Regions from separate parts of the Actinocatenispora sera genome, predicted to be linked through region 2. Evidence: riboswitches for the same ligand, from Rfam matches in the RefSeq annotation. Region 2 holds a riboswitch; each other region holds the start of a gene.

Region 1 (2,259 bases), 320 kb from region 2:
GGTCGAGCTTGCCGGCCTCGACGAGCTTCTTGAGCACCGCGACGGTGACCCCGCCGGCGGTCTCGGCGAACACCCCGGTGGTACGGGCGAGCAGCTGGATGCCGTCGCGGATCTCGTCGTCGGTGACGTAGTCCATCCAGCCGCCGGTGCGCCGCACGGCCTCCAGCGCGTACGGCCCGGCGGCGGGGTCGCCGATGTTGAGCGACTTGGCGATGCCGGTGGGCTTGACCGGGCTGATCTGGTCGGTACCGGCCTGCAGCGCGGCGGCGATCGGGTTGCAGCCGGCGGACTGGGCGCCGAACACCCGCCACGGCGTGTCGTCCACCAGGCCGATCTCGACCAGTTCGCTGAACGCCTTGTCGATCTTGGTGAGCAGCTCGCCGGACGCCATCGGGATCACGACCTGCTGCGGCAGCCGCCAGCCGAGCTGCTCGGCCACCTCGTACCCGAGGGTCTTGGAGCCTTCGGCGTAGTACGGCCGGACGTTGACGTTGACGAACGCCGTCTCTTCGAACTCGTCGGTCTCGGTGAGTTCCTGGCACAGCCGGTTGACGTCGTCGTACGAGCCTTCGATGGCGATGACCTGGCCCTGGTAGACGGCGCTGGTGACGACCTTGTTCTGCTCCAGGTCGTACGGGATGAACACGATGCTCGGCACGCCGGCGCGGGCGCCGTGCGCGGCGACGGAGTTGGCCAGGTTGCCGGTGGAGGCGCAGGCGAACCGGGTGAAGCCGAGCCCCTTCGCGGCGGTCAGCGCGACGGAGACGACCCGATCCTTGAACGAGTGGGTGGGGTTCGCCGAGTCGTCCTTGACCCACAGCGTCCTGAGGCCGAGCTCGGCGGCGAGCGCGTCCGCCTTGATCAGCGGGGTCATGCCGGGGTTGACCGTGACGCGGCTGGCCGGGTCCTGGCCGGTGGGCAGCAGCGGCGCGTACCGCCAGATGTTGTGCGGGCCGGCCTCGATGTCGGCGCGGGTGACGGCGCGCAGCGCGGCCTGGTCGTAGCCGACCTCGACCGGGGCGAAACACTCGTAACAGGCGTTCTGCGCGATCAGCGGGTATTCGGCCCCGCAGTTGCGGCAGACCAGCGCGCGAGCCGGGTTGACGGCGATGTCGGAGGGACCTGCGATCACGCTCATGCGAAGCCTTTCGCTCATCTTTCCCGCGCCGGTCTGGTCGCGGGCCGGAATTGGCACCTGCCGGCTCGCGTCGAGCGCGAGCTGCGGTGGTTGCCGGGGCGTCATCGGGCCGGTCCCTCAGCCCCTCTGGATGAGGTGCATGTGAAGTTGTACGCGCAGCTTACCCATCGGCGCGCCGGTGTCTCCGTCCGTGGTCCCACTGCGTGGACGTGAGATCGACCATGCCGTCAGCCGGTGCCGCTCCCTCGGCGGCACCGGCTGACGGCCAGCGAGGTCAGCGGGGCGACAGCCCGTCGGCCGACGTCCACTCCGGCCCGGTCAGGACGCGTCCGGTGGCGCCGACCGGTACGGGCTGTGCCGGGACCCGGCCGGCCGTGGCAACCGGTACGGGCTGGACCGGGACCGGGCCGGCCGTCGCATGCGGTTCGCGCTGGGCCGGGACCGGGCCGGCCGCGGCGCGGACGCCGGTGGTGGCCCGGGCGGTGGCGCGACGGGCCAGGACGTTCGTGGCGACCAGGGCGGCGACGGTCAGCGCGGCGCCGGCGATCTCGGCCGGTACCGGGCGGTACCCGCGGACGATCTGGATGCCGAACGTGATCACCGGTACCAGGTTCATGAACAGCGCGGCGTTGGGCGCGCCGAGCCGGCGGATCGCCACGTTCCAGGCCAGTACCGCGAGGACCGAGGAGGCGATCGCGATGTACCCGAGCTGCCAGGCGTCGGCGCCGAGCGCACCCGGGCCGGGCAGGTGGCCGATGCCGGTCAGGTCGGCGACGAGGGCGACCAGTACGGTCGCGGCGGCGCCGACGATCTGGGTCAGCGTGCTGAACCGCAGCGAGCCCCAGCTGGCGAACCGGCTGGCACCGTGGGTGTACACCGCCCAGCCGACCACACCGAGGAACGCCATCGCGTCGCCGCTGCCGATCGCCCCGAGGTCGGTCGGGTGGCCGTGCGTGATGACCAGTCCGACCCCGACCAGCGCCAGCAGCATCAGGCCGAGGGTGGGCAGCGTGGGCCGGACCCGATCGCGTACCCACCGGACCAGCACGGTGAGCAGCGGGGTCAGCGCGACCATGAGCGCGCCGTTCTGCGGGGCGGTGTAGCCCAGGGCGATGTTGACG
Region 2 (2,259 bases):
TCGCGGACAGGCCGAAGTAGATGATCCCGTCGACCACATTGATCGGCTGCCGCTTCTTGCGATGGAAGAAGTACAGCAGCAGTACCGGGCCGAGCGCCTTCATCGTCTCCTCGATGAACGGCGCGACGAGCACGGCGTCGGCGTTGCCGGACATCCCGGCCTGCTCGAACAGGTACGACCCGAGCGTGTTCACGCCGAGCGCCGCCGAGGTGGCGACGCAGGCGCCCCAGCCGAACACGAACGCGAGGTACTTCCACGGCTCCGGTTCGTACCGGTCCAGCCACAGGAAGCAGCCGACCAGGAACGGAACCGGGATGACGGCCACGGCCAGCCCGATCGCGAACGCCTTCGGCCCGATGTTGGTACCCACGGCGAGGATCAGCACCAGCGCGCCGACCACGATCGGCGCGATCACGCCGGTCATCTTCCAGAGCCGTACCCAGTCGAACCGGCCACGCTTCGGGGCGTCCAGCACCGCCACCACCGGCGGCCCGAACGGGTGCCCGCCGGTCCCCACGATCGGCTGCCCGCCCGGCCCGGCGCTCGGCGGCCCGCCCGGCGGGACCGCCGCCCGCCCGGCGGGTCCCACGCTCGGGTTCCCGCCCGGCCCCACGGTCGGCTGCCCGCCCGGTCCGGCGCTCGGGTGTCCGCCAGGTCCGGCGCTCGGGTGTCCGCCCGGCGCGACCGCCGGGCCGCCGCGCGCGGCGTCCGGTGCCCCCGAGGTCGGTGCGCCGGAGGTTGGTGGGGTCGAAGGTGGCCGCCACCCGGGTGTGTCGACCGGCTCCGTGGTGCGGTCCGCCCCGGGCTGGCCGGCCGGACCCGGTGCACCGTCCCGACCGGCGTCGGCCGGCGTCGAGTGTTCGGCGGGACGGGCCCACGGTGAGCCGTCGCCGGGTCGCGGCGCGCCGTCGGACGGCTGCCGCGCCGGGTCCGGTGTGCCGGGCGTCCCAGAGGGCGGGAGGTCTGCCATGGCGCCAGCCTAGTGTGGCTATGCTGCTCCGCAGGTCACGAGTGCCAGCGTCAAGCCCCGGCTTGCTGGCCGGCAACCCTCGCTTCCGCGGTGGGGTGCCCCGGGTGAAGACCGGGCCCGCGCGCCGCACGGCGACGGGCAAGCGCGGACCGCACGTCACCGGTGGGGTCCCTGGCCTCCCGGAGGTGTGTTGTGTCCCTGCCTGTCGACATCGTCCCGCCCGCGCCCGCATCGCGCCGGCCACGCCTGGTACCGGTACCCCGGCAGCCCGAACCGCTCGCACTGGCCGACGCGAACCTGCAGGTACCGCTGGTGACCGGCGGCACCGTCGGCTACGCGAACTTCGACTACGCGGCGAGCGCGCCGGCGGCCCGGGTGGCGGTCGAGGCGATCACCGACCTGCTCCCCCGGTACGCGAGCGTGCACCGCGGCGCGGGCCTGCCGTCACAGCTGTGCACCACCCGGTACGAGCGGGCGCGCGAGCAGGTGGCGCGGTTCCTCGGCTGCCGGGACGACGACGCGGTGATCTTCACCCGCAACACCACCGACGCGACGAACCTGCTGGCGCACGCGCTGCCGGCGGAGGCGACGGTGCTGGTGTTCGACTCCGAGCACCACGCGACGCTGCTGCCGTGGCGCCGCGCGGTGCGGCTGCCGATCCCGGACAGCCCGGCCGACGCGGTACGGGCGGTGCACGCGGCACTGCGCGAGCTGCGGCGCGGCGAGGACGCGCCGGGGCCGGTACTGCTCGCGGTGACCGGCGCGTCGAACGTCACCGGGGAGATCTGGCCGATCGCCGAGCTGGCCGCGGCGGCACACCGGTACGGGGCGCGGATCTTCGTGGACGCCGCGCAGCTGGCGCCGCACCGTCCGGTCGACGTCGCCGCCGCCGACGCCGACTACCTCGCGCTGTCCGGCCACAAGCTGTACGCGCCGTTCGGCGCCGGGGTGCTCGCCGGCCGGACGGACTGGCTCGACGCGGCCCCGCCGTACCTGGCCGGTGGCGGGGCGACCGCGCTGGTCGGCGACGCGACGAACGACGTGCGCTGGTCGACCGGCCCGGCCCGGCACGAGGCCGGCAGCCCGAACGTGCTCGGCGCGGTCGCGCTCGGCGCGGTGTGCGAGGCGCTGCGGACCGGGGACCGGGACGCGGCGATCGACCGCGAGCGGCGGCTGACCGAACGGCTGCACGCCGGCCTGTCCGGCATCGACGGCGTCGCGGTGCTCACCCTGTTCGACGCCGGCACCCCGCGGGTCGGCATCGCCGCCTTCGCGGTACGCGGCCTGGA
Region 3 (2,259 bases), 6.0 Mb from region 2:
GCGGACGGCCTCGGCGACCGACCGCCCGGCGCATTCCAGCAGGTGCACCCGGATGGTCTCCGACAGCCGCAGACCGAGCGCCGCCGCGGCCCGGCACGCGCCCGAGGTCGCACCGGCCTGCAGGAGGTACAGCACCGCCTCGCGGTTGCGCGCCTCGACCCGATCCAGCCGAGCCGCCCGGTCCCGAACCACCCGCTCCCGCAGGGCAAGGCCCAGCGGTACCGTCGCCGCGGACATCAGGGCGCGCTCGGCGGCGGTGAACGGCCGCCGGTGCGCACTTCGCTGCACGACGAGTACCGGGTGGGGCCGGCGCCCGGTGACCGGCAGGGCGGACAGCTCACGTCCGTCCGCCGACACCGACAGCGCGCCCAACCGGCCGCTGGAGACCGCATCGACCTTCGCCAGGATTCCCGGCGGCAGCTGCGGACGCGCACTGCTCGGCCCGCCGGTCGGATCCCACAGCAGCGCCGTGCCGTCGAGGCGACGGGACAGCCGGCCGAGGATGCGCGCGACCCCGTCGACGGCCGCGGCCTCGGCCGCCAGGGCCCGAAGCTCACTGGACAGCTCCGGGCCGGCGTCGTTCCCGACGGCCCCCTCGTCCCCTGGTCGAACCGTCGCCGCCACTTCTGCCGGGCCGGTATGCCGATCGCCGGCCGCCTGCCGCGCACTCATGCCGGGCGTCCGCCGCGAGCGGCGGACCGCTGCCGGTCGACCCGGCCGGCCAGTGCCTGCTTGACCGCGCCCCACTCCACGGCGAGCACCGAGTACATGGCGGAGTCGCGCAGCTGGCCGCTTTCGCCTGGCGCCCAGGACATCGACCATCCGCGTAACACCCCCTCGAACGTGGCCCCGAGAGCGGCGATCGCGGCGCGGGACCGCGTGTTGCGAGCGTCGGTCTTCAGATCGACCCGGGACACCGCCAGCGTCTCGAACGCGTACGTCATCAGGAGCAGCTTCGCCTCGGCGTTGATTCCGGAACCCTGCGCCGCCGCACCGAGCCAGGTGAAGCCGATCTCGATGGCGCGCAAGTCCTCGCGCCCGGGCCAGTATCGGGGGTCCCAGAACGCGGTGCAGCCCACCGCGCGTCCGTCGGAGCGCCGGACCTGCGCGAACGGCACCAGGCCCTGCGCCATCCGCTCATGCTGCGCGGTGATGTAGCCGGCGACCTCGTCGGCGTGCGGCACCAGCGTGAAGTCGTAGCTGGTGCGGTCGTCATCGGCGGTAGCAGCCAGGTCGGCCGCGTGCCGGACGGACAGCGGTTCGAGCCGAACCAGGTGGCCGTCCAGCGGCGGTACCTCGAAGAACGGACGCATGGCCACCTCTCTCATCGCTCCTGGCGTTGGCACCTTGCCGCTGCGGAATTCCGTGGCAGGTTGCCGGATCGTCTCGGGGCCAGGTCCCTCGGATCCTCTGGATGACGTGTCTGAACGGCTGACCAGCGGCACCCGACGGCGCGGGTCGGCGCGGGTCGGCGCGGGTCGGCGCGGGTCGGCGCGGGTCGGCGACTCATTTTTTTTGTATGGTAGACCAGACGAATATGGACGGCATCGCGATATCGTGTGGCCTCGCGCACTGTCACCCGACACGCGATCAGCCGCAGCCACGTCCCTCCATCACCGGTCGGCCGGTTTGCGGGCACCCCGGCCGACTGGCGTGAGGGCACCGCACGTTCCACCGTCCCGTTGAAGCAGCGGGACGAAACCGCCGCAGCCCGTCGTGGGTCGATCCCGCACTGGCGTCCTGCGGTACGACCCGCCCAGCGTCGCGGTGCATTCGGGTTCGACATCCCGCACAGCCAGGCGCTCGAGATCGTCGCCGGGCAGTTGGGCTACCGCGACTGGAACACCTGTGCGGCAGCGTGGCGCCCCGACCCGGCCCCGGTCACCGTACCGATCCTGCGGGCCTTCCCCGGCGCCGAGGCGCGCCGGTTCTACGTCGAGTTCCTCGGCTTCACGGTGGACTGGGAACACCGGTTCGCGACGGGAATGCCCCTGTACCAACAGGTCTCCCGGCAGGGCTGCGTACTGCATCTGAGCGAGCACCACGGCGACGGGACCCCGGGTTCGGCGGTGCGTATCGCGGTGTCGGACGTGCGCCGGCTGCAACGCGAACTGGCCGACAGTCCGGTGTACCCGCTGCGCATCGGGCTCGACGCGCAACCCTGGGGCGACGACCTCGACATACCTGATCCGTTCGGCAACCGGCTGGTATTCCACACGTCCCGCCGAACCCCTGCCCCCGAGCGAGCCGGCAGCGCCC

Evidence for each region. A riboswitch is a leader RNA that binds a small molecule or an ion and turns the genes downstream of it on or off. The one in region 2 is predicted to bind S-adenosylmethionine.
Region 1: linked by a shared signal. The riboswitch ahead of thrC (threonine synthase) and the one ahead of Asera_RS03655 (aminotransferase class V-fold PLP-dependent enzyme) in region 2 are both predicted to bind S-adenosylmethionine.
Region 3: linked by a shared signal. The riboswitch ahead of Asera_RS31765 (GNAT family N-acetyltransferase) and the one ahead of Asera_RS03655 (aminotransferase class V-fold PLP-dependent enzyme) in region 2 are both predicted to bind S-adenosylmethionine.

Annotation. Positions count from the first base shown of each region.
Region 1 is NZ_AP023354.1:481,233-483,491, forward strand. Features, by position in the region: gene thrC (threonine synthase) at 1-1,138, opposite strand, end outside; SAM riboswitch class I at 1,150-1,275, opposite strand; gene Asera_RS02205 (DMT family transporter) at 1,413-2,259, opposite strand, start outside.
Region 2 is NZ_AP023354.1:797,834-800,092, forward strand. Features, by position in the region: gene Asera_RS03650 (PrsW family intramembrane metalloprotease) at 1-517, opposite strand, end outside; SAM riboswitch class IV at 1,004-1,121, shown strand; partial or broken gene Asera_RS03655 (aminotransferase class V-fold PLP-dependent enzyme) at 1,253-2,259, shown strand, end outside.
Region 3 is NZ_AP023354.1:6,760,587-6,762,845, reverse strand. Features, by position in the region: gene Asera_RS31770 (helix-turn-helix domain-containing protein) at 1-672, opposite strand, end outside; gene Asera_RS31765 (GNAT family N-acetyltransferase) at 669-1,313, opposite strand; SAM riboswitch class I at 1,322-1,421, opposite strand; partial or broken gene Asera_RS33455 (glyoxalase superfamily protein) at 1,560-2,207, shown strand.